Tistrella mobilis: one gene and its partner. The protein of the gene in region 1 interacts with the protein of each later gene in a pairwise test. Links are inferred from orthologs where the notes say so. Each region holds a gene or a part of one and is shown on either strand. Other genes may lie near its edges.

Region 1 (14,930 bases):
ATCGACCGGCCCCACCGGTTCCGGCACACCCGCGGCGTAACGGCCATCCTCCATCCGCGTCGCCACGGCCATCCAGCGCTTGCGGCCGTCGACGCTCCAGTCGGCGTGAACCACCAGATCGGGCGGCACAGGGCAGGGTGGCCCGCCTGCATCGACATCGGCAGCAATCGCCAGACGGTTGGCGGCAGGCGCCGGGGTGAACACCTCCTGCTCCCGCGCCGAGCCGCGCAGCTGCACGCGGCCCAGCGATCGCCAGGCCGCGGTGGCCCGGGCGGCAAAGGAGCCGCTGGCAATGATCCGATGGCCCAGCGTCTTGGTCAGATCCTCCAGCCGCGCCGTCTCGTTGATCGACCGGTCGATGGCGGTAAACTGCAACCGTTCGGCGGTGCCGATATTGCCGAACATCACCCGTCCCAGATGCAGACCGATGCCGAAATCGACGCGTGCTTCGCCCTCGGCCGCACGCTCGCGGTTCCACAGCTCCAGCCGGCGTTCGGCATCGCGTGCCGCCGCCAGGGCGGCATCGCAGGCGGCCTCGACCTCGTCGCCAAAGACCGCCAGCGGAAAGATTGCGAGCACGCTGTCGCCCATCAACGACAGCACCTCGCCGCCCGCCCCCAGCACCGGTTCGGCGGCGCATTCGAAATAGCGGTTCACCAGTTCCATGAACCGGCCGACGCCCAGCTGCTCGGCGATCGCAGTCGAGCCGCGCAGATCCGACAGGAAGATCGCCGCCGGGATCAGCTCGCCATCGCCGCGCCGGATCTGGCCCGACAACACCCGCCGGCCGGCATGCTGGCCCAGATAGGTCATGGCCACCGTATCCGAGACCTGGGCCGTGAAGGCCAGCCGGCAGGCTGCCGCCAGATGCACCTGCAACGCCGAAAGAATGGCCAGGTCGCGATCGCTGAACCCGTCGGGGGCATCGGCGGTCCACGAGGCGAGCACGCCATTGCCGCCCAGACCGCTGCCGAAGGCCGTGCCGGTCGCGACATAGTCGGTCATGCCTTCGGCGACCAGATCCTCGAACAGCGCAAATTCGCGGCTCGCCTCCGGCCCCGTCAGCCGGCGGCGCATCCAGTGCAGGTCATGGGTCAACAGATAGTTGAGCGGCGAGCGCTGCCAGGCCTCGGACACACCGGCCAGGCCATGGGCCATCACCATCCGCTCCACCGGCTGGCCCGCCTGCCAGAAGAAGGATACGGCCGCGATCAGCGGATGAAGGGTCCGGAAGGCGAGATAGACCCGGCGGATCGGCAGGCCGGCTTCGACCAGGCCGCGGTTCATGCCGTCGAAGACCTGCTCGAAACTGACCGCCTGGATCAGATCGCCGGCCATCCGCCCCGCGACCGCCGCGACCACCATCGCCGCCTCGGCATCCAGCGGCATGGCCGCGGGCGGCGGCAGCTGCAGGCGGCCCAGCGCGTCGCGGCTGCGGGGGGCAACGTCACGGCGAGGACGATCGGGCATCGGGCAGGGTCCTGATGGCGGCGCGGACAAGGCGCAGAAAGGTCTGGGTGCCGACCGCAAGCACGGGGGTCGCATTGGCGCCGCCCGTATCGTACAGCAGCCGGGCCATGGCCGGCACGTCGTCGTGGTCGATCGGTCCCCGAAGCGGTGCCTCCAGCCCCTGCCCCAGCCGGGCCGCCAGCCGGCGATGCACGGCTGCGCCGTGGACCAGCGGCCCGCGGCGCCCCTGAAGCACCACCGCTTGCGTGGGCAGCCCGGCGCCTGCAAGCGTATCGACCAACCCGTCGACATCCTTGTCGTCGGTGACCGAGAGCAAAACCCGCCAGCCTGTATCCGCCAGTCGGGCCAGGCGGCCGGCATCGAGGCTCGCCGCCTGCACGGCCGCTTCCCACCCGATCTCGCGTCCATCCCCGGTCATCATCCGCCCCCAGGACGGCACCGAAGCGGCCATCCGGTCCAGCGCCGCCGCGATCCCGGGCGTCGTGGGGTCGATGCCATCAGCTGCAAGCGCCGCATGGGCCAGTGCCAGATCCTGGCGCAGCCAGCCCGGCCGGTCATCCGCCGCATCCGGCGGGAGGGCCGGAACCACCAGGGCGTTTGCAGGGTGGATGCCCGCCGCCTGCCCGGCCGTGGCGGCGGCAGCGGTCAGGATGGTGCAGCCGCAGCGCCTGCGGATGTCGAGCTTCTCGGCCGCGACATCGGCCAGCGTCGGGCCCAGCCGGTCCAGATGCTCGGGCAGGATCGCGGTCACCACCCCGATTCGCGCCCGAAGCCGGCCGGCCTCGTCATGGGCCGCCCCCCGGCCGGTCTCGATCACCAGCCGCCCGGCCCCGGTTTCCCTGGCATGCGCTAGGGCGATGGCCAGGAACTGGCCGAAAGGCGACAGCGCCTCGCCCGAGGGCAGGCGCGCCGCCAGTGCCTCGACCTGCGGGGCAAGCGCCGCATGATGGCGCAGGAAATCTTCCCCCCTGATCACCGCACCATCCAGCCGGATGCGGTCGAGTGCGGTGGTCTCCTCGGGCGAGGTGAAAAGCAGGGTCCGACGACCTGCCGCCGTCTCGCCTGCCGCGATCAACCGGGCGGTACTGCCTTTGCCCTTGGATCCCGTGACCAGGATCACCCGGTCCGGATCGGGCATCAGCCCGGCGGCGGCGATCAGCCCCAGCAGCCGGTGCGGCCGGCGCAGATCGCGATCGAAGCCCGGCTTCGTCGGGCGTGCCGCCATGGCACCGGCATAGATCGCATCCAGCGCCCGGCCGATTGCAGGATCGAGGTCTGGTATGGCACCAAAGCCGGGCAAAACAAGGCCCGCACCGTCCCCGGGGACAGTGCGGGCCTCGATATCGGTTCCGGCTGGGCCGGAAGCGGAGGTCAGCCGACGACCGACTTGATCCACTTCGCCAGATCGCTCTTCTGCATCGCGCCGACCTTGGTGGCCGCAATCTGGCCGCCCTTGAAGACCATCAGGGTCGGGATGCCGCGCACACCGTACTTGGACGGGGTCTGCGGGTTGTGGTCGATGTTCAGCTTGGCAATGGTGACCTTGCCGTCGAATTCCTTCGACAGGTCCTCCAGCGCCGGAGCGATCATCCGGCAGGGGCCGCACCACTCGGCCCAGTAATCGACCAGGACGGGCGTTTCGGACTTCAGCACATCCTGCTCGAACGAGCTGTCGGTGACGGTGGCGATGGCCATGGGAGTTGTCCCCTCAAATCGTGAGCGGCCGCGGAGGCCGGCGGAAGCCGGCATGACGAGGCCGGCGGGCGCGCTTGGCTCAATGTAGAAAGCCACGGGGAGACGGTCAAGCACACCGACCTTTGCACCGGATGCACGGCGGCAATCCGTGGATCGGGTGCAATTCAACCTCGACGTTCCGTCGGGTCGCCGGCATCCGGATCCGGAGCCCATCGGTCGAGCAGATCGTCCGGCAGATGCATCAGGGACGGCCCGTCCGTCCAGACCAGCGCCGTCTCCACCCGACGGCCGGGGTAGATCCGGCGCAGAACTGCCCGATAAGCGGCCATCTGGCGCAGGTAGTGCCGGGCCACCCGGACCGGGTCGGACGGCGGTGGCCGGTCGGTCTTGTAGTCCACCACCAGCACACGATCCTCCGCAATCAACAGCCGGTCGACCGCGCCCGAGATCACGCGGGACCCGATCACCGCGCCCAGCGGTACCTCGGCGCGCGAGCCCGGCCCGAAGATCGGCGCGAAATCCGGATGCGTCAGCACCGCCTCCACCTCCGCCGCCAGCGGCGCCACCTCGTCGGGGGCGAGGCCATGGGCGGGGGCCGCCAGGAAACGGCGGGCGGCGTCGGCGCGGACGGCCGGGTCCAGATCCGGCAGCACCTGCAAGAGACGGTGGACCAGCCGGCCGCGGCGGAAGTGACGCACGCCGGCATCACCCAATGGCGATCGGGCCGGCGGCGGATCGTCATCGGGCCGCGACGGCGCCAGAGGCCGCGACGGCACCGGTTCGGGCGGCAGGCCCCGATCGGGATGCAGCGCCGGCGGCAGGCCGACCGCCGCCATCTCGGGCCCCGCCGCCTCGACGGATCCTGGTGTCGCCGGGCCATCCTGCGGGCAGGTGAGCCGCCAGCCTGGACCGGCAATACCTCCCGGCAGTGCCATCTCAGACGGTTCCGCCATTCCCGCCAGCGCCCCCTGAACCAGGGCATACCAGCTGTCCGCAGGGGCATCGGGCTTGCCGTGCCAGCCGCAGACATAAAGCCGGTCGGCCGCCCGCGTCATGGCGACGTAAAGCAACCGGCGGTATTCCTGCCGGTCTTCCATCGCCGTCGCCGCCTGGGCATCACGCACCATGTCGGAGACATCGGCCGACCCGGGCGAGATCAGCAGCATCGGCGCCGGATCCTCCAGCCAGACCGGTCCCGCCGGGGGGCGCGGCAGGCGGATGGTATCTGGCAGAAACACCACCGGCGCCTGCAGCCCCTTGGCGCCGTGCACGGTCATGATCCGGACCTCGTCGCGGCCCTGCTCCAGGTCGCGCTTCACCTCCACGGCGCTCCGCCCGACCCAGGCGAGGAAACCTTCCAGGCTCGGCGGCTCGGTCTGCTCGAAAGCCAGCGCCAGGTTCAGGAACTCGTCGATCGCGTCCTCGGCCTCGGGGCCGAGCCGCGCCACCAGCCGCTGCCGCCCCCCCTGGGCCGCCAGCAGATCGGCGTAAAAGTCATAGGGCCCCATGCGGTCGGCCGCGCGAGCCAGCTTCGACAGGGTCTCTGCCGCCGCGCGAAGCACGGCGTCGCCGTGGGCGCGCTCCCGCAGGGCGCGGATCAGCGGCATCCGGCCGTCGGAGGTCCGACGATCGACCGCCGCCCGGTAGAGCGCCGCCTCGTCGAGGCCGATGATCGGCCCCTTGAGCACCGCCGCCAGCGTCAGATCGTCCTCGGGCAGCAGCAGTGCGCGCCCCAGGGCGACCAGGTCGGCAACCGCGATCTGCTCAATCAACGCCATCCGGTCCACACCCGCCACCGGCACGCCTGCAACCTTCAGCGCCCGCGCCATGCGGCCGACGAAGGCGTTGCGGCGCTGAACCAGGATCAGCACATCACCGGCCCGGACCGGGCGGCCCTGCGCCTCCAGCATCTCGCCCTCGTCCAGCCAGCGGCGGATCGTGCCGGCGATGGCATCCGCCACCCGCCCCATCGGGTCGTCCTGGGGCTCGCGCACCACCGGCGCCACCCAGGCATCGTCCGGATCCAGCTTCTCGGCCACCGCCAGCGGCCAGACCTCCACCACGCCGGCCTGACCAATGCGCGCCGCCTCGTGCCGCAGGGCCTGGCCGGGTTCGACCACACCATCGGCCGCCGGCTGGCGCGCGAAGACGGCGTCCACCGCATCCAGCACCGCGCGCACCGACCGGAAGGACTGGCGAAGTTCAACCGGACGCCAGCCGCGCGCGGCACCGGTCACCCGGGCCGCAAAAAAGGCCTGCATGCGCTTGAAGCCGGCGGGGTCCGCGCGCTGGAAGCGGTAGATCGACTGCTTGGGATCCCCCACCGCGAAGACGGTCCGCGCCAGCGGCATGCCGTCCGCATCGCTGCCTGCCTGCTCGTGGACCGCACCGTCACCGGCGAAGAACTCCTCGGTCAGCCGCTCGACCACCTTCCACTGTTCAGGGCTCGTGTCCTGGGCCTCGTCGAGCAGCAGGTGCATGATGCCGCCATCGAGCTTGTAGAGCACCCAGGGCGCAATGCCCGGTGTGTCCAGCAACCGCCCGGCCCCCAGAATCAGATCGTCGTAATCGAGCCGTGCCCGGATGCGCTTCTGCGCCTCGTAAAGCGCCGCCAGCCGGTGCCCCACGCGGAGCAGCGCCACCGAGGCGGCAACCGTCGCAGCCGCGCGGCGCTGATCCTCCAGCTCCACCATCCGGTCCTGCTCACGGCGAAGTGCCGCAAAGGCCGCCGGAGCCGCTTCCTGGGTCGCCTTGACCATCAGCCGGGCACGCGGCTTGCGCTCGGCGGTCATGGTCGCGCTCAATCGATCCTCGAAGCGGGTGACCCGCTCATCCTCGCCGGCTGCCAGCCAGCCGGCCAGCGCCCGGCCGCGCACGACGTCATCCTTGCCGGAAGACGCGACCAGCGCCTCGGCGGCGGCCTTGAGCCCGACCTCGTCATAGCCGCCCGGGGCGCAGGCGGCCGCCAGTTCGCTTTCGGGCGTGGCCCGTGGATCAAGGTCGTGGACCGCCGCCACCCGCCGGCAGGCGGCCTCCAGCGATCCCGCGGCGGCCACGATCCGGCCCAGCCTGTGGCGTTCGCCGATCACCGTGGCCATCAGCCCGGCGAAGGCTTCGGCATCGAACAGGGTCGCCAGCCGGTCGACCGCCGCCCCCAGTTCGGCATCGCCCGCCGCCTCGGCGAACAGCCGCTCGCGGGCCGTGGCGATCAGTTCGGCCGCATCGCGCTCGTCCATCAGTTCGAAATGCGGCGGCAGCCCGGCTTCCAGCGGAAAGCGCCGCAGCAGCGACTGGCAGAGCGAATGAATGGTCTGGATGTTCATGCCGCCCGGCGTGTCGAGCAGCCGCGCGAACAACCGCCGTGCCGTGGCGAGTTCCGACACGGCCGGCCTCCGCCCGAGCAATGCAAAAAGCTCGTCCGTCAGCAGCCCGGCATCCGCCGTCGCCCAGCGCGCCAGGCGGCCCGACAGACGGAGTGCCATCTCCGCCGCCGCGGCCTTGGTGAAGGTGATGCACAGGATCCGCTCGGGCGCGGCCCCGGCCAGCATGAGCCGCAGCACGCGGTCGGTCAGCACCTTGGTCTTGCCGGTCCCGGCCGAGGCCCCCACCCAGACTGAGAGGGCGGGATCGGCGGCGATCGCCTGTTCCCGGCTCATGCCTCGTCCTCCCCTGCCTGCCATTCCTGCACCCGGGCGAGATGGACGTAATCCGAGTAGCGCGGGGCCGCCCAGGCACGCGGCCGGGCATGGTAGGGCTGGTCGGGCTGGTCGAAAGCGGTAATCAGCCGCACGAGCCCCGCCGCCGCGTCATCGATCAGTGCCCGGGCGTCTCCGCCGGGCTTGAGCACGAAGCGCTGTTCGCCGGCCGGCCGCCGGCCCGACAGCCGCCAGAAGGCCAGTTCCGACACGGTTGCCCCCGGCACGCCTGCGAACCCGCCGCGATCCAGGATGGCCGCTTCCAGCGGCAGCTGCGGCGCCAGCCCGCGCTGCACCTCCTTGGCCGAAGGCGGCGCGCCGGTCTTGTAATCGATGATCGCAAAGGATCCGTCGGGCAGCCGGTCGATCCGGTCGGCGATCGCCGACAGCACGAAACGCCCCCCCGGGGCCTCGAAGGCCAGTTCGCCGCGGATCTCGGTCAGGGTGGCGGAGATATGGGCGCGGCGGGCACGTTCGATGCCGGTGAACCAGGCGGCGATACGCTCGAAGCGCGGCCACCAGAAGGCCAGCACCGCAGGCGGCAGGCGCAGCTCTTCCGTGACCTGCCGCCCCAGCGTCAGCAGGCGCTCACCCGCATCCTCGGGCAGGGCGGCCGGTGCCGGGGCCTGTTCGCGCAGGAACCGGTCCAGCACCGCATGGATGAAGCGACCGCGCTCGGCGGCACCCGGATCGGCATCCACCGGATCCAGCGCCTCCAGCCCCAGCACATGGCGGGCATAGACCGCGTAAGGGTCGCGCATCAGGGTCTCGATCTGGGTGACCGATAGCCGGCGCGGCCGCCGGTCGACCGGCGGCACCGGCGCGGGCGGGCCCGGGCGCGGGCCCGGCTCCACCATGTCCAGCGCCCGGGCCCAGCCGATGAGCGGCACCGCCGCCCGTGCCGCCGTCTCGGCCCGGGCGAGACCGGCACCGGCAATCACCGCATCCAGCCTGAGCAGCCAGCGCGACGGTACGGTCGGCGTGCCGTCCACCTTGGCCGAGCGGGTGACCATCACATTGGGACTTGAGAGCAGGGCCCAGGCATCATGCGCGGACAGGCCGATCCGCCGCTCGGCCGGCGGGAAGCCCGCCTGGCGGCGCATGGCCGGGCTGAGCCAGGGGTCGGGGCCCGGATCACGCGGCCAGTCGCCCTCGTTCATCGCCCCCAGAATGACCAGATCGGCCGAGAGCAGGCGCGCCTCCAGCGGGCCCAGCACCTGCAGCCGGGGATGGCTGCGCCAGCGCGGCCTGAGCGTGCGTTCCGCCAGCAGGGCCGAGAGCAGGGCCGGATAGCGCGCGGTCGGCACATCGCCCAGAACACCCGCCTCGTCGCGCAACTCCGCCAGCGCCTGCATCAGCGCCTCGCCGGCCTCGCCGCGCCAGAGCCGTTCGGCGCCGGTCTCCGGCAGGGCCGCCGTGCCGCCCGCGGCCATCGCCTCGGCAAGATCCGCGGCCGCCACCTCGGCCAGCGCCTCGGCCGCAGCGACATGGGCATCGAGCAGGGCATCGAACGGCGCCTCGCCTGCCGTCATCGCCGCGGCGAAATCCCCGACACACGCCTCCAGCCGGTCGATCCAGGGACCGAGTTCCGCAGCCGCCAGGCGGATGCGCCCGGCATCGCGCGCGCCCTCATCCGCCAGGGCGCCGTCCAGGGCTGCGCGAAGCCCGGCGATATCGGCCGCCGGCCGCGGCCCCCGCAGCAGGGTTCGTTCGAGCAGCCGCCCGCCCGCCCGGAACCGCCCGGGCGGCAGGCCGCCACCCGCCAGCGGATGCTTGACCAGCGCCAGCAGCGGCACGGGCGCCATGCGCTCGGCGGCGGCACGGGCGATCAGGTCCAGGAACACGGCAGGCCCCGATGTCATCAACGGCCGGCCGGCACTGTCGTCGATATCCAGCCCCCAGCGGCGGAGTTCCCCGGTCACCCGGCGGGCGAGACGACGGTCGGGGGTGACCAGCATCGCGGTCCTGCCGGGTACTTCCAGCGTCTCGCGCAGGGCGAGCGCGATCGCCGTCGCCTCGGTTCGCGGATCCGGCGCCTCCAGCCGGGTCAGCCCCTCCAGCGCCGCCACCCGGACATGGGAGAGATCGGCCCAGCGGTCGGTGGTCTCCGCCGGTCGGAAGGCCTCGGTCAGCAGCACCCGCCGGTCGCGGCCGGCACGGGCCGCGGCCGCCGGCACACCCGGCCACACCGGTATGGCCGCGGCCGTCAGGCCCAGTTCGTCGAGCAGACGGGTCAGGCCGTGCTGCGGATGGGTCGGGTCCTGGCGGATGGCGGCCCGGGTGTCCTCGTCCGGGCTCTCGTCCAGCGCGGGCAGCACCACCGCCCCATTCGGCAGGCGGGCAATCACCCGGATCAGCGCCCGGGTCGCCGCCTGACTGCCGGTCGATCCGGCAACGATCACCGGATCGACCGGCGGATCGGCCTCCAGCCGCGCCGCCTCGGCCCGGATCAGCCGGTTACGGCGGTCAATGGCGTCGATCGCGCCGGATTCAGCCAGGATCGCAGGCCAGAAGCGGCGGACGATGTCGACGAAGGCCAGCACTTCCTGCCAATGCTTCGCATAGGCGTCCGGTACCAGCCGGTCCAGACAGGCAAGATCCACATCCTCGACCAGCGCTTCGTCGAGCAGTCTGGCCAGCGCATCAGCCAGCCGCGCCGCCTCGTCGAGCGTCAGGGCCTGGCCATGATCCCGGGCGCTCCAGCGCTCGATCAGCCGCGCCAGCCGCAGCCGGCGGGCCAGCGGCGACATCGCCGGCGGCAGGTCCAGAATGTCGGCGGCACTCCCGGGATCCCCGGCCTCCGCCAGCATCAGCTCTTCGGCCTCGACATCGCCGAGCGGCTTCAGCCGCGGCAGCAAGGCCGCCTCGCCATCGGCGGCGATCAGGAAGGCCCGGGCCAGTTCGTCGATCGCGCGCCGGGTCGGCAGCAGCACGGTCATCCGCCCCAGCCGCTCAGGATCGCCATCGGCGGCAGCGATCAGCCCGCGGGCCAGCGCGTCCAGGAAGCCGGTCCCGGCCGGGATGCGCCAGACCCCTTGCGGCCAGCGGGCCATGGCCTCAGCCGATCCGGTCGTACCGACCGCGGACCACCCGGTCGGCCAGCCGGACCGCGTCGGGCGTACCCACCGCGACGAAGGCGCCGTCATGGACCACGCCGTATAGCCGCTCGCGCTCGATCGCCCGATCGAACAGCAGGTTCAGCGAGAATTTTCCCGCGGGCGCATCCTTGAACAGCGCCGGGCTCAGGATCTGCAGACCGGAATAGAGGAAGGGGGCGACCTCGCGCTCGCGCCGACGACGCAGACGTCCGGTCTGGTCCATCACGAAATCACCGGTGCCGCCGACGCTCAGCGCATAGGGCATCGGCACCAGCAGCAGCAGTGCGTCCATCCGCTCGGGATCGAAGGCGCGGGCCAGCACCTCGGCCGCGGGCGTCGGGCCGTTCAGAAGCAGCTGATCGGCATTGCTGACGAAGAAGGGCGCATCGCCCAGCAGCGGCAGCGCCTTCGCCACGCCGCCGCCGGTTTCCAGCAGGTCGTCCTCGTGGCTTTCCAGCAGCTCGACCCCGGCCGGCAGCCGCGGACGTACCGCGTCCAGATGGGCACGCACCTGATCGGCATAATGGTGAGTGTTCACCACGATCCGGCGGACACCGGTCTCGGTCAGCCGGTCCAGCGTCCAGTCGATCAGGGGCCGGTCGGCCACCTCCACCAGCGGCTTGGGGCGGGTTTCAGTCAGGGGCCGCATGCGGGTGCCGAGCCCTGCCGCCAGCACCATGGCCGTCCGGGGTGCGCCGGCAAAGCGGGTGGGATCGGTCGTGGTCATGCGGGATCTCCTTCGGTGGTCGTCGTACCGGCCGCGTTCCGGTCGCGCGGCCCGGTGCAGCCGCGGGCATCCCAGGGCAGGGCCTCGTCCAGCCAATCGGCCAGATCGTGCAGGGCGGGATGCACGAGATCCCGTTCGATCAGCCCCCAGACCCGCGGCTGGTAGTTCAGGTAGCGCGGCTTGCCGTCGCGCAGATGCAGCCTTGCGAAGATGCCGGCGATCTTCATGTTGCGCTGGGCACCCAGAATGGCCAGTTCAGTGCGGAACGCGTCGCCGTCCAGAGCATCCCGCCTGCGGCGCAGATAGCGCTCCACCATCGCCTCGGCCAGATCCGGTGCGACGTCGCGGCGGGCATCCTCCAGCAGCGAAACCAGATCATAGCCGGGATGGCCGATCAGCGCGTCCTGGAAGTCGATCAGCCCTACCCGCGACAAGCCGCGCCGGGCCGGCATCCACAGCAGATTTTCGGCATGATAATCGCGCAGCACCAGAACCTCGGGCCGCGCCACCTGGTCGATCAGCGGTCTCAGCCGGTCGAGAAAGCCCGCGCGTTCGGTCGCGGTCGCCCCCCGGCCAAGCGCCAGCGGCCAGTACCAGTCGATCAGCAGCAGCGCCTCGCGTTCGAGCGTCGCCGCGTCGTAGACCGGCACATCCAGCGCCGCCGCCCCCGGGCGATCATGAAGATCGGCCAGCAAGTCGACCGCAGCCGCATAGATCGCCGTCTCAAGCGTCGGGTCGCGGTCCAGCACCACCCGGACCAGATCGTCGCCCAGATCCTCCTGCAGCACGAAGCCGGTCTCGGGGTCGGCCGCCAGGATGGTTGGCGCGGCATATCCCATCGCTTTCAGATGTGCCGCCACCTTCAGGAAGGGGCGCACATCTTCATGCGGCGGCGGCGCGTCCATCAGCACGGCGGTCTGGCGATCGAGCTTCAGCCGGTCATAGCGCCGGAACGAGGCATCGCCCGCCAGCACCGTGCGTTCGGCACCGCGCCAGCCGGCACGGGCGACGAAGCGGGCGCGATCGAGATCGCGGGCATCGGTCGGGACCGGGGCTGCGGAAGGGGTATCGGTCATGAGCATGTCCGTGGCGGTGAACCGGGCGTGGCCGGGTTCCCAGAGGTAAGGTGGCCAAGCCGGGCCGTCCAGTCGCCCGAGGGGTGGAGCGTCACCAGCCGGGCGCCGTCGGGCGCAATGGTGATCGACAGGCGGAGCGCGCCCGGATCGAGCCGGCCGCCGGCGCGATCGGGCCATTCGATCAATGCGAGCCCGTCTTCCGCAGCCTCCCACAGCCCCAGCTCGTCGATCTCGTCCGGATCCTCGATCCGGTAGAGATCGGCATGGACGACCTGAATGTCCGGCAGGTCATACTGCTGGACGAGCGTGAAGGTGGGGCTCGGCACCTCGATCGCGGCACCGGCAAGGGCGCGGATCAGCGCACGCGAAAATGCGGTCTTGCCGGCGCCCAGATCGCCGTCGAGCAGGACCATGCCGCCCGCAGCCATCACGGGGGCGAGGCTCCGGGCAAAGGCCTCCGTCTCCGCCTCGCTCGCGAGGCGGACCACCGGCGCCGGGGCACCGGTTCCGCCGGTTTCGGGGGCCCGACAGCTGCGGGATCCCGGGCCGGCGCCATGGCGGATCGTCATGCACATCCGCGGGTTCTAGCCTGTCGGCGCGGCCGCGGCAATGGCCGCCTTGCGGCAGCGGCTTGACAAGCACCCCCGGACTGAGTCACAAGCCTGATCTTCGCGCGAAGGCGGGCGACATTCCGTCGCCATTGCCCTTGTGCGGAACGTCACGCCGATCGATCTTCAGCATCACGACCCGAAACGGGCGCCGATGCCGGGGGCCGGCCGGCGCCCGCCCGGTCGGGCGATACAGACCTTCGGCGACGAAGGCATGTGTCCCCGCCGATGGGAGCATCAGAGGCCGGCGATCGTCGCAGGCCCGCTCCGAGCGAGACGGAAACCGATACGATGTTCGAGAATCTGACCGGCCGGCTCGGCGAGGTCTTCGACCGCCTGAAGCGCCGTGGTGCGCTGACCGAAGCCGACGTGACCGCGGCGCTGCGCGAAGTGCGCATCGCGCTGCTGGAAGCCGACGTTGCCCTCCCCGTCGTCAAGGACTTCATCTCTGCCGTGCGCGAACGCGCCGTCGGCCAGGAGGTGCTGCGCGGTATCAATCCCGCGCAGATGGTCATCAAGATCGTCCACGACCACCTGACGGAGATGCTGGGCGGCGATGCGGTCGAGGTCGACCTGAACGCACCCGCGCCGGTCGCGATCATGATGGTCGGCCTGCAGGGCTCGGGCAAGACCACCACCTCCGCCAAGCTCGCCCGCCGGTTCCGGCTGCGCGACAAGAAGCGCGTCCTGCTCGCCTCGCTCGACGTCTACCGTCCGGCGGCGCAGCAGCAGCTGGAAGTGCTGGCGAAGCAGGCCGAGGTCGGCAGCCTGCCGATCGTCTTCGGCGAAAAGCCGGTCGCCATTGCCGAGCGCGCGATGAAGATCGCGGCCCGGGAAGGCTATGACGTCGTCATCCTCGACACCGCCGGCCGGCTGCACATCGACGATGTGCTGATGGACGAGGTCGCGGCGGTCAAGTCGAAGGCCCGCCCGCACGAAACCATCCTGGTCGCCGACGCCATGACCGGCCAGGACGCGGTGACCATTGCCAAGACCTTTCAGGACCGGGTCGGTCTGACCGGCATCGCGCTGACCCGCGTCGACGGCGACGCCCGCGGCGGTGCGGCGCTGGCCATGCGCTCGGTGACCGGCAAGCCGATCAAGCTGCTGGGCCAGGGCGAAAAGCTCGACCAGCTTGAGACCTTCCACCCCGAGCGTATCGCGTCGCGCATCCTCGGCATGGGTGACGTGGTCTCGCTGGTGGAAAAAGCGGCCGAGACCATTGATCGCGAAGAGGCCGAAAAGCTCGCCGCCAAGATCCAGAAGGGCACGGGCTTCGACCTCGACGACATGGCCAAGCAGTTGCGCCAGCTGCGCAAGATGGGCGGCATGAAAGGCATGCTCGGCATGCTGCCGGGTGTCGCCAAGATGAAAGCCCAGCTGAACGAGGCCAAGCTGGACGAGAAGATCCTGGTTCGTCAGGAGGCGATCATCATGTCGATGACGCCGAAGGAACGCCGCAATCCCGAGATCATCAAGGCCTCGCGCAAGAAGCGCATCGCGGCCGGCTCGGGCAGCAGCGTCCAGGACGTGAACAAGCTGCTCAAGCAGCACCAGGATATGGCCAAGATGATGAAGCAGGTCGGCAAGCTCGGCAAGAAGGGCATGATGCGCGGCGGCCTGCAGAACCTGTTGCCGCGCATGTGATGACCCGGCCTCTGCGGCCGTCTCGATACTGCGCGCACGTTTCCACTGATCCCCGTCTCTCCAAAGAAGACACCACCTCCGGAACAGGACCCCGAATCAGATGTCCGTGAAGATCCGCCTGACCCGCCTCGGTGCGAAGAAGAGCCCCGTCTACCGCATCGTCGTTGCCAATTCGCGCAACGCCCGTGACGGCGCCTACATCGAGAAGATCGGCACCTACAACCCGCTGGCGGCCAAGGACGATCCGAGCCGCGTCGTGCTGAACACCGAGCGCGCCCAGTACTGGGTCGGCGTCGGCGCCCAGCCGACCGACCGCGTCGCCCGCTTCCTGGCCGCCGCCGGCATCATCGCCAAGGTCGACCGCAGCAACCCGACCAAGGGCAAGCCGAAGGCGAAGGCGCAGGAGCGCATGAAGGAAGCGGCCGCCGCCGCTGCCGCCGCCGAAGCCGCTGCCGCCGAGGCCTGATCCGGACCGGATCTTCCGGCCTGATCCATAAAGGGAATGCCGTTCATCCATGTCCCGTTCCGGACGTCCCGCCGGTCCCGCCGGGGGCCGGGCTGCCCCGCCGCAGCCCGCCCCGGTCGATCCGGCAGAACTGGTCTGCATCGCCGAGTTTGCCGCCCCTCAGGGGGTGCGCGGGCTGGTGCGTCTGCGCCCGTTCACCGAGGATCCCGAGGCGGTGGCGGATTACGGCCCCCTCTATGACCGCACCGGCACCCGCGCCTTCCGCATCCGCATCACCGGCCCCCACAAGGTGGGGCTGGTGGTGAAGGTGGAGGGCGTGGACGACCGCGACGCCGCCGCCGCTCTCACCGGCATCCGGCTCCATGTCCCCCGCTCTGCCCTGCCGCCGATCGAGGACGACGAAGAGACCTGGTACCATGCCGATCTGATCGGTATGGAGGTGGTGGAT
Region 2 (15,016 bases), 4.0 Mb from region 1 along the record:
ACCACCCGCAGGCCTCCGTGCCGTCACCGGCGCCGGATCTGCGGGCTGCATCCGCCCGGCGGATGCCGGAACGGATGCGGGCGAAGCCGGCCCCTGATGAGGCCGGCTTCGCCCGAAGCCTTGATGTCTCAGACCTTCTCGACCTGAGAGAATTCCAGTTCGACCGGGGTCGAGCGGCCGAAGATCGAAACGGCCACCTTCAGGCGGGCCCGCTCGTCGTCGACATCCTCGACCACACCGTTGAACGAGGTGAACGGACCGTCGGCCACACGCACCTGCTCGCCGATCTCGAAGCTGATCGACGGCTTGGGGCGCTCGACGCCTTCCTTCACCTGATTGATGATCCGATCGGCTTCGGCCTGGGTGATCGGCACGGGGCGCGACCCGCCGCCGCCCAGGAAGCCGGTGACCTTCGGCGTGTCCTTGACCAGATGCCAGGTGTCGTCGGTCAGCTGCATCTTCACCAGCACATAGCCGGGGAAGAACTTGCGCTCGGTGTTCACCTTCACGCCGCGCCGGACCTCGACCACGTCTTCGGACGGCACCAGGACCTCTTCGATCAGGCCTTCCATGCCCTTGCGGGCGGCCTGTTCGCGGATCGACTGCGCCACCTTCTTCTCGAAGCCCGAGTAAACGTGGATGATGTACCAGTTGCTGATCATGGTGCCGGCTCCTCGTTCAGGTCAGGCGCCGAGGCCGAGGATCAGCCGAACGCCCCAGGCGATCACCTGGTCGGCGACGAAGAAGAAGATCGCCGCAACGAACGCCATCACGAACACGGTGGCGGTGGTGATCAGCGTTTCCTTGCGGGTCGGCCAGGTGACGCGGCGCGCCTCCTGACGAACCTGCCGCACGAACTCGCCGGGGGAAGTCTTGGCCATGGCTACTCTGTTCCGGATCTGCCGCCGGTCAGCCCGGGCGGCTCTGGGTCGGGGTCACGAACGCGCGGCGGAGAGGTTGGCAGGAGTGGAGGGACTCGAACCCCCAGCCCCCGGTTTTGGAGACCGGTGCTCTACCATTGAGCTACACTCCTCCACCGCCGCACGACACACCGGACCGGCCGATGCGACGTGCCCTTCAAAGATCACGGCCCACCTTCCTCAAAGCTTTCACACGATGCGTATCGCAGAAGGCCCGGTTCGGCAGACAAGGATCGCCGTCGCCCGCAGGTGCGGACGGGCCATCCTTCTAGCGCGTCATGTCCGACTTGTCGAGACACTTTCGACGCCCTGCGCGCAGTTCTTGGCGAAGCCTCCACCGCACCACCCGGCACCGCGGAGAAAACGCCGCGGCCCCTGCCGGACGGGGGTCCGGCAGGGGCCGCAAAGCGGGTCCGAAGGCTGCCGGAACCAGGGTTCCGGCAGCCTTCGGAGGAAGGTCAGGCCACGACCTTGGCGACGACGCCGGCGCCGACGGTACGGCCGCCTTCGCGGATCGCGAAGCGCAGGCCTTCGTCCATGGCGATCGGCGAGATCAGCTCGACGGTGACCGACACGTTGTCACCCGGCATGACCATCTCCGTGCCTTCCGGCAGGGTGATGACACCGGTCACGTCCGTGGTCCGGAAGTAGAACTGCGGACGATAGTTGGTGAAGAAGGGGGTGTGACGGCCGCCCTCTTCCTTGGTCAGGATATACGCCTCGGCGGCGAACTTGGTGTGCGGGGTGATGGTGCCCGGCTTCGCCAGCACCTGACCACGCTCCACGTCCTCGCGCTTCGTGCCGCGCAGCAGCACGCCGACATTGTCGCCGGCCTCGCCCTGATCCAGCAGCTTGCGGAACATCTCGACGCCGGTCACCGTGGTCTTCGTGGTGTCGCGCAGACCCACGATCGCCACTTCCTCGCCGACCTTGATCACGCCGCGCTCGATACGCCCGGTCACAACCGTGCCGCGGCCCGAGATCGAGAACACGTCTTCGATCGGCATCAGGAACGGCTGGTCCTTCGGACGATCCGGGGTCGGGATGTACTCGTCAACCGCACGCATCAGCTCAAGGATCCGCTCGGCGCCGATCGACGGGTTCGTGCCCTCGATCGCAGCCAGAGCCGAGCCCTTGATCACCGGAATGTCGTCGCCCGGGAAGTCGTAGCTGGCGAGCAGCTCCCGCACTTCCATCTCGACGAGCTCCAGCAGCTCCTCGTCGTCGACCATGTCGACCTTGTTCATGAACACGACAAGCGCCGGAACGCCGACCTGACGCGCAAGCAGGATATGCTCGCGGGTCTGCGGCATCGGACCGTCCGCCGCCGACACGACCAGGATCGCGCCGTCCATCTGCGCCGCACCCGTGATCATGTTCTTCACGTAGTCGGCATGGCCGGGGCAATCAACATGCGCATAGTGACGGGCTTCCGTCTGGTACTCGACATGCGCCGTGTTGATGGTGATGCCGCGCTCCTTCTCTTCAGGAGCCTTGTCGATCGAGTCGTACGACGTATAGGTCGCTCCGCCCGTCTCGGCCAGAACCTTCGTGATCGCAGCCGTCAGCGTCGTCTTGCCATGGTCCACGTGACCGATCGTGCCGATGTTCACGTGCGGCTTGCTGCGCTCGAACTTTTCCTTACCCATCCTGCTCAAACCCGACTAGAGAGCTGTACCGACGGAGAAAACGCGGCTGCCCAAAGATTTCGGGCCCGCGAGGGTAGCATTTCCGGGATCTGGAGCGGGTGACGGGAATCGAACCCGCATAGCCAGCTTGGAAGGCTGGAGCTCTACCATTGAGCTACACCCGCGCCCGCGCGACCAGAAGGCCACCCCCGTGTGAGGAAGGCCGGTCACGCCTGCATCCGCGACCAGGCTGCGCTGCAGGGAAAGTGGTGGAGGGGGTTGGATTTGAACCAACGTAGGGAAAACCCGGCAGATTTACAGTCTGCTGCCATTGACCGCTCGGCCACCCCTCCATGGGTGCTTCCTGCACCGCGCCTTGGCGACGGCACTATGGAAATTCGCGGGAAGAAGTCAACGAGAATGTTGCTGGGCACGCATTCGAAGACCTTGTCCCACGATTGCGAACCGGTACCTGGGTACGGGTCCGCTTGACGAAGCCTTGTTCCCTGCCCCATGAAGAGGCCGGAACCGGCCGCGTCGAACGCGGTGTAGCGCGTTCGTAACGAAACCGAGGACCGATGTCAAACCAAGATCGCCGTCGACCGTCAAATCGTGATTCAGCACATCGTGATCAGGCACGGGCCGGCCGCAGCCGGGGACGGGGCGACCAGGGCGGCCGCGACACCGGCGGCGGGCTCTGGTTCTATGGCCGCCACCCGGTCGAGGCGGCGCTCGCCAATCCGGCGCGCAGCCTGCACCGGCTGCTGGTCGCCGAACGCTCCGAGGCGGCGAGCGATCCGAAACTCTCCGCCCTCGCCCGCAAGCGCAACCTGCAGATCGAGACCGTCGCCCGCGCCGAGATCGACCGGCGGTTCGGCGAGGATGCCGTGCATCAGGGCATCGCGCTTCAGCTCGCCCCCCTGCCCGAGCGGGACCTTGAAGCCACCCTGGCCGCCGTGCCGGAAGGCCCGGCCCTGATCGTGGTGCTGGACCAGGTGACCGACCCGCATAATGTGGGCGCGATCCTGCGCGCCGCCGCCGCCTTCGGCGCCGCCGCGGTGATCACGACCGAACGGCGGGCGGCTCCGGAAAGCGCCGTGCTCGCCAAGGCCGCTTCGGGCACGCTCGAACTCGTGCCGCTGGTTCAGATCGGCAACCTCGCCCGCGCACTCGACGAGCTGAAGCGGCTGGGCTGGTGGTGTGTGGGCCTCGACGGCCATGCGACGCAGGATGTCCGCGCCGCCGGCCTGCCCGACCGCCTGGTCCTGGTCATGGGTGCAGAGGGCCCGGGGCTGCGCCGGCTCACCCGCGAGACCTGCGACCTGCTGCTGCGCCTGCCGATCTCGGACCGGGTGGAAAGCCTGAACGTCGCCACGGCGACCGCCGTCGCCCTTTATGCGCTGGGCCCGGGCCGGAGCGGCGCAGAGAGGGGCGGTTCGGAGGCCTGATCCAGAGCCCGGGGCGCAGCACCGTCTCGCGGCAGCCTCAACTCCACGGCGAGCCCGGGCATGGGCTCGCCGGGTGCCGTATCGGCCAGCACCAGCCGGCCGCCGTGCAGCCGGGCCACGGCATCGGCAAGTGCAAGCCCCAGCCCGCTTCCGGGCCGGCTGCGGGCCGGATCGAGCCGGGCATAGCGCTCCACCACCCGCGCGCGTTCCGCCACCGGAACCCCCGCCCCGCGATCCTCGACCCTGATCACGATCCAGGCCCCGTTCGCCTCGGCGGCGAGCCGGATCGCCACCGGCCCGGCGCCGTGTTTCAGGCTGTTCTCAAGCAGATTGGCCACCGCGCGCTGCAGCAGCGCCCGGTCGCCCGGCCGCGTGATGTCGGGGTCGAGCACGCTCGTGACCGGGCGGCCCTCGTCCTCGAACGGCAGTTCGTAGATCTCGGCCAGTTCCGCCACCAGGGCGGTCAGATCCACCAGCGCCCAGGCGGTGCGGCCGGCACCGCTTTCGGCCCGGGCGATGGTGGTCAGCGCCTCGAAGGTCTGGATCACCCGGTCGATTTCAGCCACCGCCTCGTCGAGCCCCGCGCGCGCCGCCTCGCCGTCGCCGTGTCCGATGGCGGCCGCCGCCTCTTCCGCCGACACCCGCGCCCGGGCCAGCGGCCCGCGCAGGTCGTGGGCCATGGCGTCCGAGGCGAGCCGGCTTGCGGTCATCAGCCGGGCGATCTCGTCGAGCATTGCATTCACGGCATCCGCCAGGCGGTCGTATTCGTCTCCGCTGCCGGCCACCGGCAGCCGTTTTTCCATGTCGCCGGCCATGATCCGGCGGGCGGCCTGGGCCATGGCATCCACCCGGGCCAGCGATCGCCGGGCGAGGATCCAGCCGCCGTATAGGCCCAGCAGCAGCACCAGCCCCATCGACCAGGCCGAGGCCTCGGTCACCAGCTCGCGGAACCGGGCGCGCTCGGCCAGATCCCGGCCGACCAGCAGCCGGAAACCGCCCGCCAGCTGATAGACCCGGACCCGGGCCGTGCGGCCATCGGCCAGTTCGGCATCGATGGCACCATCCGCCGTCACCTCCGCCGTCCGCGGCCAGGCATCCAGCGTGCCCTCGATGGGCACACCGTCGGGTGCCGCCAGCAGATAGATGCCGCCCAGCCCCATGCCGGGTGTGGCCCCCGGATTGGGCCCGGGCCGGCCGCGCGGCGCGCCGGAGCGGGCGCGCACCACCTCGATCAGCCGGCCCAGCCCTTCGATCCGGTACTGTTCGGCCAGGCCGCGGACCTCGGCATCCAGCGTCTGGTCGATCTGCTGGTCGATCAGGGTCAGCGCCGCCCAGGTCACCGCCCCCAGCACCAGGCCGGTCGAGGCCACGAAAACCGCCAGATACATGGCGACGATCCGGGCAGCGGAGGTGCGGCGCAGATGCCGGAACAGCCCGGCCGCATCAGCGGTCATCGTCGTCTCCGGCGCCGGCACTGCCCCCCTGGGCGATGTCCTCCATCCCCAGCGAATAGCCGCCGCCGCGATGGGTGCGGATCAGCGGCCGGCCGAAGCCCCGGTCGATCTTCTGACGCAGCCGGCTGACATGCACCTCGACCACATTGGTCTGCGGCTCGAAATGGAAGTCCCAGACCCCTTCATACAGCATGGCCCGGGTCACCACCTGGCCTTCATGGCGCATCAGGAATTCGAGCAGCCGGTATTCCTGCGGCCTGAGGTCGATGGCGCGGCCGGCGCGGGTCACCCGCCTCGTGCGCAGATCGACCTCCAGATCCGCCACCACCAGCCGGTCGGTGGCCGTGGCCTGCACCGGGCGGCGGCCCAGCGCCTCGACCCGGGCGACAAGTTCGACCGCGGCGAAGGGTTTGGAGAGATAGTCGTCGCCGCCGGCCTTCAGCCCCCGCACCCGTTCATCGACATGGGCAAGGGCCGAGAGGATCAGCACCGGGACGCCCTGTCCGGCGCCGCGCAGCGCCCCCAGCACCGCCAGCCCGTCCAGCCCCGGCAGCATCCGGTCGAGCACGATGACGTCATAGCCGCCGCCGGTGGCGAGAAACAGCCCCTCGCGCCCGTCGGGCGCCCGATCGACCACATGTCCCGCCTCGGTGAGCGCGCGCGTCGCCTGCTGGGCGGTACGGTCGTCATCCTCGATGATCAGGATCTTCATCGGCCGGCATGTCCTGAAGCGGTGGGCAGGAGCGGGTTGTGGAAAGACGCGACGCGGGCGGGTGCCCCCGGGGATGGTGGCACCCGCCCGCGTCTGCCCGCAAGCATCGCATCTGCCCTGCGCTGCCTGCGGGTCGAGGATCCGGAGCGACCAGGAGGGAGGGTCAGCCGCTCCGGGGGGCGTCGGCCGGGCCGGTGCGCGACCCGGACGACGTCAACCGGTCAGCTGGCGATCACTTGATCTGGACCGCGACGAAGCGGCTCTCATTGCCGCGGGCGACCAGCAGCAGGATGTGGTCGCGCTTGCGGGCACGGGCCTCGTCGATCAGGGCCGTCACCTGAGAGGGGCGATCGACCGCCGTGCCCGCCACCTGCTCGATCACGTCACCGGGGCGCAGTTCCGGGCCGGGACCCGGGCGGGGCCGCTTGTCGTCGCCTTTGGGCGGCAGAATGTCGACCACCGCCACACCCTTGACGCCGTCGTCGATGCCCAGCCGCTGGCGCAGCCCGTCATCGATCGGGGCCAGGCGCACGCCCAGCGCATCCACCGCGACACCGGCGCCCGGATCGGCATGATCGCCCTGCTGGTTGGCCGCCAGATCCTGCGGGCGCTCGCCCAGACGGATGCGGATATCCTTCTGGTCGCCCTGGCGGCGGACGGTCAGGCCGACCCGGTCGCCCGGCTGCAGATCGCCCACCTTGCGGGTCAGGTCACGGGCATCCTTCACCGGCTGGCCGTCGATCTGCACCACCACATCCCCGCGTTCCAGCCCGGCATCGCCCGCCGGGCTGCCGGGCAGCACCCGGGCGATCAGGGCGCCTTCCGGCTTGTCCATGCCCAGCGCCTCGGCGATCTCGGGCGTCAGCGGCTGGATTTCCACGCCCAGCCAACCGCGGGAGATGCTGCCGCTTTCCTTCAGCTGTGCAATCACCTTGGTCGCGATATTGGCCGGGATCGAGAAGCCGATGCCCACCGACCCGCCATTCGGGCTGTAAATGGCGGTGTTGATGCCGATCACCCTGCCGCTTTCGTCGAAGACCGGGCCGCCGCTGTTGCCGCGATTGATCGCGGCATCGATCTGCAGGAAGTCGTCATAGGGGCCGGCATTGATGTCGCGGTTGCGGGCAGAGACGATGCCCGCGGTCACCGTGCCACCCAGGCCGAACGGATTGCCGACCGCCAGCACCCAGTCGCCCACGCGGGCGGCGTCGCTGTCGCCGAACTGAACCGCCGGCAGGTCGTGGCCGGCCTCGATCTTCAGCAGGGCAAGGTCGGTCAGCGGGTCGCGGCCCACCAGCGTGGCGGTGTACTGGCTCTTGTCCTCCAGCGTGACCTTGATCTCGGTGGCACCGTCGATGACGTGGTTGTTGGTCACGACATAGCCCGAGGGATCGATGATGAAGCCCGATCCCAGCGCATTGACGACCTGGGGGTGGGTCGGCTGCTGGCCCTGCATGAAGGGCTCGAAGAAGCGGCGGAAGGGGGAGTTCTCGGGCAGGTCGAAGGGCAGCATCTGCTCGGGCCCGCTCGGCTGCTGGATTTCCTGGGTGGTGGAGATGTTGACCACCGCCGGCATCACCTTCTCGGCCAGCGGAGCGAAGCTTTCGGGCAGCGAGGCGGCGCTGGCGGGGGTCGGCGCAACCACCGTGCCGCCGACGGCGGCCAGCGGCAGGGCAAGTGCCACGCCGGCCATCAGCCCGGCGCCATAGCGGCGCAGACGGTTGGTGTGGCGGCGGGCTGCGAAGTCGCGGGGGCGGATCGCGGCCGGCTGGGGAAGCTGTTCGGTCATGGCGTCAGATCCTCGGGTCAGGACAGCCGGCCCCCCTGGGGGGAAGAACGGAGGGGAGAAGGAGGCGTTTCGGCTGCGTCGTCGAGGATCATTCAAGCAGCCGCGCCCTCACCGCCGGGTGTCAGGAACATGAACGCCCGTTCATCTTTCCGACCTTCGTAGCCTTGTCCCGGTCACCGTCACGCGGTATGTAGTGCGGGTGCCGTCGCGCACAGGCTGTACCCGGCTCCGGCCGGGACGCGCCCCGGGCCCGATGCGGCGCCGGCTGCCGGATTAGCTCAATTGGCAGAGCACCCGCCTTGTAAGCGGAAGGTTGTGGGTTCAAGTCCCCCATCCGGCACCAGCGCGGCCCGCCCCCGGTCAGATGCCCTGCCCGGCGCACGCCGCGACCACCTCCCCAACGCTTCGGTTACCGGCTTTACACAGCCTTTTCGGGAACGTCACTTCAGCTGTGATGCCCGTCACTTCGCGTGTGCCCGTCGTTTCCTATAGTGCCCGTCGTAGCCGTGATGCCGGCGGCAGCTCCCACTCCCCGGCATCCCGTCCATTCTGGCGCCCGTGCCCGGATGGACCCTACCCGATTGGTGCTGATGCTTGACTTGAGCCCCGCCCGGCGCGTTCGCGTGCCTAGCGGGGCTTTCTTTTTGTCCCGGTACCACAGCCCACGGCGCCGGGCCTCATCAGCGCTTCATCGCGATGCAACAGCATGTTGTGCACCGCGGGCGGGCGGCCCGATCCACAGCCGGCACAACCTGCCCGATTCTTAGGCAGCCCCTGAACGACTCGGATGGAGTCAGGGGTTTGGACTCGTTGTCCACAGACTTCTCCACCAGAACGGGGGAAAAGCTGGAGGCTTCCAGCAGACCGCAGCCGCAGCTAGTCTGAGGGGATGAGTGATCGTTCCATCGAACCGGACCCCGCCGGTGCACACCCGACCCGCTGGCTGATGACCCATTACGGGCCCTATCAGGCCGGCCTGGACGCGGCCGGCCGGCCGCAGCTTGCGCCCGATCCCGCGGATCCGGCGCCGACGCCGCTCGGCCTGGCGCTGGCAGAGGTCGATCACCGGCTGCGCATCCGCCGCCCCGCCGCCCGCAGCACCTGGCTTGCGGCGGTGGAAGCGGGCCGCGATCCGGAAGGGAGTGGGCGCGGCGCGGCGCCCTTCGTGGAACTGCCCTGGGACGAGGCGCTGGATCTGGCGGCTGCGGAACTCGCCCGCATCCATCGCGATCACGGGCCCACCGCCATCTATGGCGGCAGCTATGGCTGGGGCTCCGCCGGCTGGTTCCACCGTGCCCGGGCCCAGCTGCACCGGCTGCTGGCCGCCGCCGGCGGCTTCACCATGGGGGTCGGCACCTATTCCCACGGCGCGGCAGAGCGGATGATCCCGCATGTTCTGGGGCTGGATTTCGCCGCCGCCGGTGCCGCCGCCCCCGATTGGGACGAGATCGCGACCGCGACCGACATTCTGGTCAGCTTCGGCGGCATCCCGCTGCGCAACACCCAGCTCGACTGGGGCGGCATCCCGGGCCATCGGGTGGGCGCGGCACTCGCCCGCGCGCTCGATCGCGGGCTCGACATGGTGACCGTGGCGCCGATCGCCGATGATGCCGCCGCGGCCGGCCGTGCCGACTGGGTCCGGATCCGCCCCGGTACCGATGTGGCGCTGATCCTGGCCCTGCTCCATGCGCTGATCACCGACGGGCTGATCGATCGCCCGGCGCTCGACCGCCTCACCCATGGCTGGCCGGTGCTGGAAGCCCATATCCTGGGCCGCGACGGCACTGCGCCCAAAACCCCGGCCTGGGCCGCCGGCATCACCGGCATCCCGGATGCCGCCATCACCGCCCTTGCCAGAAGGCTCGCGGGCCGCCGGGCGCTGATCGCCATGGCCTGGGGCGTTCAGCGCCACCAGAACGGCGAGATGGCGGTCTGGGCCGCCCATGCCCTGGCGGCAGCCCTGGGCCAGATCGGCCTGCCCGGCGGTGGCGTCGGCATCGGCTATGGCGCCGGCGGCGGCTTCGGCCTGCCCCAGACCGGCCGTCGCCCCGGGCTGATCGGGGCGCTGCCCAACCCTCAGGGCATGGAGGTGCCGGTCTCGCGCTTCGCCGACATCCTGCTCGCCCCCGGCGCCACCATCCATCACGACGGCCGCCGGATCACCGCCCCCGATATCCGGCTGGTCTGGTGGGCGGGCGGCAACCCCTTCCACCATCACCAGGATCTGAACCGGCTGATCCGGGCCTGGGCGGTGCCGCGGACCATCATCGTGCAGGACATGGTCTGGACCCAGACGGCGCGCCGCGCCGATCTGGTCCTGCCCGCCACCGGGCCGCTGGAACGCGCCGATATCGCGGGCGGCCTGCAGGGCCCCACGATCATCGCCGCCGATGCGCTGGTGCCGCCGGTGGGCGAGGCCCGTGACGATCATGCCATTCTGGCCGCGATCGCCGACCGGCTGGGCTGCCGGGCCGCTTTCGACGACGGGCTCGACGCCGAAGCCTGGCTCGCGCGGCTCTGGGATCGCGCCCGCAATGGCGCCCCCAACCTGCCCGATCTGGCCGACCTGCCCGATCTGGCCGGGCTGCGCGCCCTGGGGCGGATCGACCCCGCGCCCCTGCCCGATGCAGCCCGACAGCGCGCCGGAAGGCTCGCCCACTTCCGTGCCGACCCCGAGGCCGGGAAGCTGCCGACACCCTCGGGGCGCATCGAACTGGCGTCAGAGGCGATCGCAGCCATGGGGCTTCCGGCCCATCCCTGCTGGCAGCCGCCGGCGGAATGGGCGGGCAGCGACCTCACCGCCCGTTTCCCCCTGCATCTGCTCTCGCCCCAGCCGGCGACGCGGCTGCATGGCCAGCTCGATCACGCCGCCCACTCGCTTGCGGCCAAGCATGACGGGCGCGAGCGGGTGATGCTGCATCCCGACGATGCCGCCGCCCGCGGCATTGCCGAGGGCGACTGCGTGATGATCTGGAATGATCGCGGCGCCTGCCTTGCCGCCGCCCTCCTGTCCACCGACATCATGCCCGGTGTCGCGGCCCTGCCGACCGGTGCCTGGTATGATCCCTCCCCCACCCTGAAGGATGCCGCCGGCCGGCCGGTCTGCCGCCACGGCAATCCCAACCTGCTGACCCGCGATGCCGGCTCTTCGCCGATCGCCCAGGCGCCGGCCGCCCAGACCTGTCTGGTGCAGATCCGGCGCCTCGATCCCGCCACCGCCGCCGCGGAACGCCCCAGCCCCCATGAAGGCCCGATGTTCGCAGATCGAGACACCCTGACGACCACCAGCCCCCACGCCGGACCCGCGGCATGAGCCGTGGCATGCGCCGCGGCGGGGGTCTGCCCGCCGATCTGCCGCCGGCACCGGTAGAACGACCGCAATTCGCCGCCGCCCGCGACCTGCTGCCCTATCTCTGGCCGCGCGGCCGCACCGACATGAAGATGCGCGTGGTGCTCGCCCTGCTGGCGCTGGTCGGCGCCAAGGCGGCGATGCTGACCGTGCCGCTGTTCTACAAACAGGCGGTCGATGCGCTGGGCACCGGGGCCGGCACGGCCGCAACCGCGGTCACCGTGCCGGTGATGCTGATCGTGGCCTATGGCGTGGCGCGTCTGGCCGGCCAGGCGCTGGGCGATGTCCGCGATGCGGTTTTCGCCCGCGTCGCGCAGAACGCGACCCGCGCCGCCGGGCTCGACGTTTTCCGCCATCTTCACCGCCTGAGCCTGCGCTTTCATCTGGAACGGCGCACCGGGGCGCTGGCCCGCGCCATCGAACGCGGTGTTCAGGGTATCCAGTTCCTGCTCTCCACCGTGCTGTTCAGCATCGTGCCGACGCTGATCGAACTCTGCCTGGTCGCGGTGGTGCTCTGGCGGCTCTATGACTGGCGATTCGCGGCGGTGACGCTCGCCACCGTCGGCATCTATGTCGCCTTCACCATCCGGGTCTCGGAACTGCGAGTCGTCCATCGCCGGGTGATGAACGAACGCGACCAGGAAGCCGGCGGCCGGGCGATGGACAGCCTGCTCAACTACGAGACGGTGAAGTATTTCGGGGCCGAAACCCGCGAGGCCGAGCGCTACGACCGAGCGCTCGCCGCCTATGAAACCGCGGCGGTGCGCGCCCAGCTCTCGCTCTCGGGTCTCAATGTCGGCCAGGGGCTGATCATCGCCTCCGGCCTGGTCGCGATCATGCTTCTGGCGGCCAGCGGCATCGCCGACGGCAGCATGACCATCGGCGACTTCGTGGCGGTCAACGCCTATCTGATCCAGCTTTACGTGCCGCTCAACGTGCTGGGTTTCGTCTACAGGCAGCTGCGCCAGTCGCTGACCGATATGGAAACCATGTTCTCGCTGGCGGCGGTGGCGCCAGAGGTCGCCGATCGCCCGGACGCCCCGCCGCTTCGGGTCACCGGTGGCGAGATCCGGTTCGAAGACGTCGTCTTCGGCTATGATCCGCGCCGGCCGATCCTGAAAGGGTTGAGCTTCACCGCCCGCGCCGGCAGCACCGTCGCCATCGTCGGGCCCTCGGGCGCCGGCAAGTCGACCGTCTCGCGGCTGATGTTCCGCTTCTTCGACCCCGGTTCCGGCCGGATCCTGGTCGACGGGCAGGAGATCGGGGCGGTCGCCCAGGAAAGCCTGCGCGCCGCGATCGGCATGGTTCCGCAGGATCCCGTGCTGTTCAACGACACCCTCGGCTACAACGTCGCCTATGGCCGCCCCGAGGCCAGGCCCGACGAGATCCGCGCCGTGCTCGACCGCGCGGCGCTGGGCCCTCTGCTCGCCAGCCTGCCCGACGGGCTGGAGACGCGGGTGGGTGAACGCGGGCTCAAACTTTCGGGCGGAGAGAAGCAGCGGGTGGCGATCGCCCGCGCGCTGCTCAAGGATCCGCCGATCCTGATCTTCGACGAGGCGACCTCCGCCCTCGACACCCGCACCGAAGCCGCCATCCGCGACGGGCTGGCGCTGGCCGGACGCGGCCGCACCATGCTGGTCATCGCCCACCGCCTGTCGACCATCGTCGATGCCGATCTGATCGTGGTGATGGAAGACGGCCGGGCGGTCGAACAGGGCCGGCACGACGAGCTGGTCGCCGCAGGCGGGCTTTATGCCCGGCTCTGGGCGCAGCAGAGTGCCGAGCCCGAGACGGCCGGGGCAGGATCGTCGAAAGAGGCAGGGTCGTCGAAAGAAGCAGGCACATCCGAAGAGGCGGCATCATGACCCGACGCGCAAAGACCGCGCCTTTTCCCGAGGTCGCCGTGGCCAAAAGCCCGATGCGCATCGCCACCCTGCTGGTGGTCGGCCTGGTCTGGATCGCCGCCTGCGCCTGGTTCGCGGTCCAGGGGCTCAGCGGCGCGATCGAGGATCCGGCGGCGCTGCTGGTGTTCTCGGCCCTGCTCGCCGGCATCGCCGGCATGCTGGTCTGGACGGTGATCGATCTCGTCCGCCGACCGGGGCCGGTGATGGTGCTGGCCCCCGACGGGCTGATCGCGCCCTTCCTCGGCAGCGACCGCCCGATCCCCTGGGCCGATGTCCAGATGCGCCGCTCGGCCCTCGGCGCCTGGTTCATGGGCATCGTGCTCGCGGTCAGGATCGACCCCACCATCCATACCGGCCGCCCGGGGCCCGCCCGGCTGTTCGGCTCCGGCGGGCGCCGGCTGGATGACGGCCGGGTCGAGGTCGATATCGCCCTGCCCAACATCTTTGCCGGCGGGCGCGAAAAGGTCATCGCGATGATCATGCAGCGGCATGTACCGGCGGCGCTCGCCGCCGCCGGCATCGCTCCGGGCGGCAGCAAGCGCTGAGGCGGAGGCACCCCAGGATACGTCCGGAAGTATGTGCTGCATTGCAAAAGGCGCATTGGGCAAACCGGCCCTGCGGGCCTACCTTTCAGTCATCGAACACGACCGCTCCGGTGCGGCGCCCGACAGTCACGGACGCCCCGGAGCCGACTGAAACCGGAGTGCCTCCCATGGCCGCCACCAAGATTGCCCAGATCCCCTCTCAGGACGAAATCGACGCGCTGATCCGCGAAGCCCGCCAGATGCGCGCCCGCGCCTTCGCCCGGTCGATCGACAACCTCATTGCCCGCATCGGCCGCCTGTTCGGCGGCCACCAGGGCACCAATGGCGGTCTCGCCGCCCGCTGAACGGATCTCCGTTCCGGCAGTTCCCATCCCCCGCACAGCCCGTGCTGCAGTGCAGCATATCCCGGACGTCGTGCCGTCGGTTCGGGGACTTGCCACAGCCCGGTCTCGACCATGAGGCGCCGACCCGTTAAGGTTCGGCGCCTCATGTCGTTCAGGCGCCCCGGCAGCCGGCGCCACAGTGTTTCGGGAAGATCCTCAAGGTGGCATCGGATACCCCCCGCCCCGCGACCGACACCGTGGTCGACGCCTCCGCCCGCCGTCGCGCCATGGCGGCGCTGGTGCTGACCGTGACCTTCTGGTCGTTCAATTTCGTGGTCGGCCGGGCGGTGGCCGGGCAGGTGCCGCCGCTCACGCTCTCTTTCCTGCGCTGGTTCTTCGCCTTCCTGCTGTTCAGCCTGATCGCCTGGCCGCATGTGCTGCGCGATCGCGCGGGCCTGCTTCGCGCCTGGCCCAAGCTGCTGCTGATGGGGCTGACCTCGGTTGCCGGCTACAACACCTTCGTCTATCTGGCGCTGGAACGGACCACCGCCATCAATGCGGTGCTGCTGAACGCCACCATGCCGATCGCGATCGCGGTGATGGCGGCACTGGCCGGCGTCGACCGGCTGGGCCGCCATCAGCTGGCGGGGATCATCGTCTCGTTCTGCGGCGTGGCCTATATCGTGGCGGGTGGCGACCCCATGGCCCTGCTGCATCTGCAGATCGGTGCGGGTGATCTCTGGATCCTGGGGGCCACGCTTTCCTGGGGTGTCTATTCGGTGGCGCTGCGCTTCAAGCCGGCCTGGCTGCACCCCTTCTCGCTGCTCTGGGCCAATATGCTGATCGGCATGCTCGCCCTTCTGCCGCTGGCGCTGACCGAGGTGGCCGACGGCCGGCTGCCGGTCGTCTCGGCCACCACCATCGCGGCGGTCGCCTATGTCGCG

The links.
Region 2: the proteins of tsaE (region 1) and rlmB interact in binary tests that used the Escherichia coli proteins (3 or more experiments, as listed by UniProt). The link is inferred for Tistrella mobilis from one-to-one orthologs.

Annotation. Positions count from the first base shown.
Region 1 is NZ_CP121017.1:4,584,734-4,599,663, forward strand. The notes cover bases 10,545-13,409. They hold tsaE (tRNA (adenosine(37)-N6)-threonylcarbamoyltransferase complex ATPase subunit type 1 TsaE), read right to left. Parts: upstream 12,331-13,409; coding sequence 11,758-12,330; downstream 10,545-11,757. Other genes in these bases: P7L68_RS26315 (nucleotidyltransferase family protein), read right to left, coding at 10,545-10,685; P7L68_RS26320 (aminoglycoside phosphotransferase family protein), read right to left, coding at 10,682-11,761; ffh (signal recognition particle protein), read left to right, coding at 12,661-13,409. In the rest of the region: P7L68_RS26290 (adenylate/guanylate cyclase domain-containing protein), read right to left, coding at 1-1,470; P7L68_RS26295 (hypothetical protein), read right to left, coding at 1,448-2,770; thioredoxin TrxA, read right to left, coding at 2,842-3,165; double-strand break repair helicase AddA, read right to left, coding at 3,330-6,821; double-strand break repair protein AddB, read right to left, coding at 6,818-9,913; more of P7L68_RS26315, read right to left, coding at 9,918-10,544; more of ffh, read left to right, coding at 13,410-14,016; rpsP (30S ribosomal protein S16), read left to right, coding at 14,117-14,482; ribosome maturation factor RimM, read left to right, coding at 14,532-14,930. UniProt on the Escherichia coli protein: Required for the formation of a threonylcarbamoyl group on adenosine at position 37 (t(6)A37) in tRNAs that read codons beginning with adenine.
Region 2 is NZ_CP121017.1:615,172-630,187, reverse strand. Bases 2,111-5,061 are described here. They hold rlmB (23S rRNA (guanosine(2251)-2'-O)-methyltransferase RlmB), read left to right. Parts: upstream 2,111-3,126; coding sequence 3,127-3,996; downstream 3,997-5,061. Other genes in these bases: P7L68_RS08600 (ATP-binding protein), read right to left, coding at 3,942-5,061; tuf (elongation factor Tu), read right to left, coding at 2,111-2,569. Also shown: transcription termination/antitermination protein NusG, read right to left, coding at 129-662; preprotein translocase subunit SecE, read right to left, coding at 684-881; more of tuf, read right to left, coding at 1,379-2,110; more of P7L68_RS08600, read right to left, coding at 5,062-5,450; P7L68_RS08595 (winged helix-turn-helix domain-containing protein), read right to left, coding at 5,440-6,162; P7L68_RS08590 (DegQ family serine endoprotease), read right to left, coding at 6,395-7,951; P7L68_RS08580 (molybdopterin-dependent oxidoreductase), read left to right, coding at 8,841-11,264; P7L68_RS08575 (ABC transporter ATP-binding protein/permease), read left to right, coding at 11,261-13,165; P7L68_RS08570 (hypothetical protein), read left to right, coding at 13,162-13,749; P7L68_RS08565 (RSP_7527 family protein), read left to right, coding at 13,917-14,093; P7L68_RS08560 (DMT family transporter), read left to right, coding at 14,294-15,016. UniProt on the Escherichia coli protein: Specifically methylates the ribose of guanosine 2251 in 23S rRNA.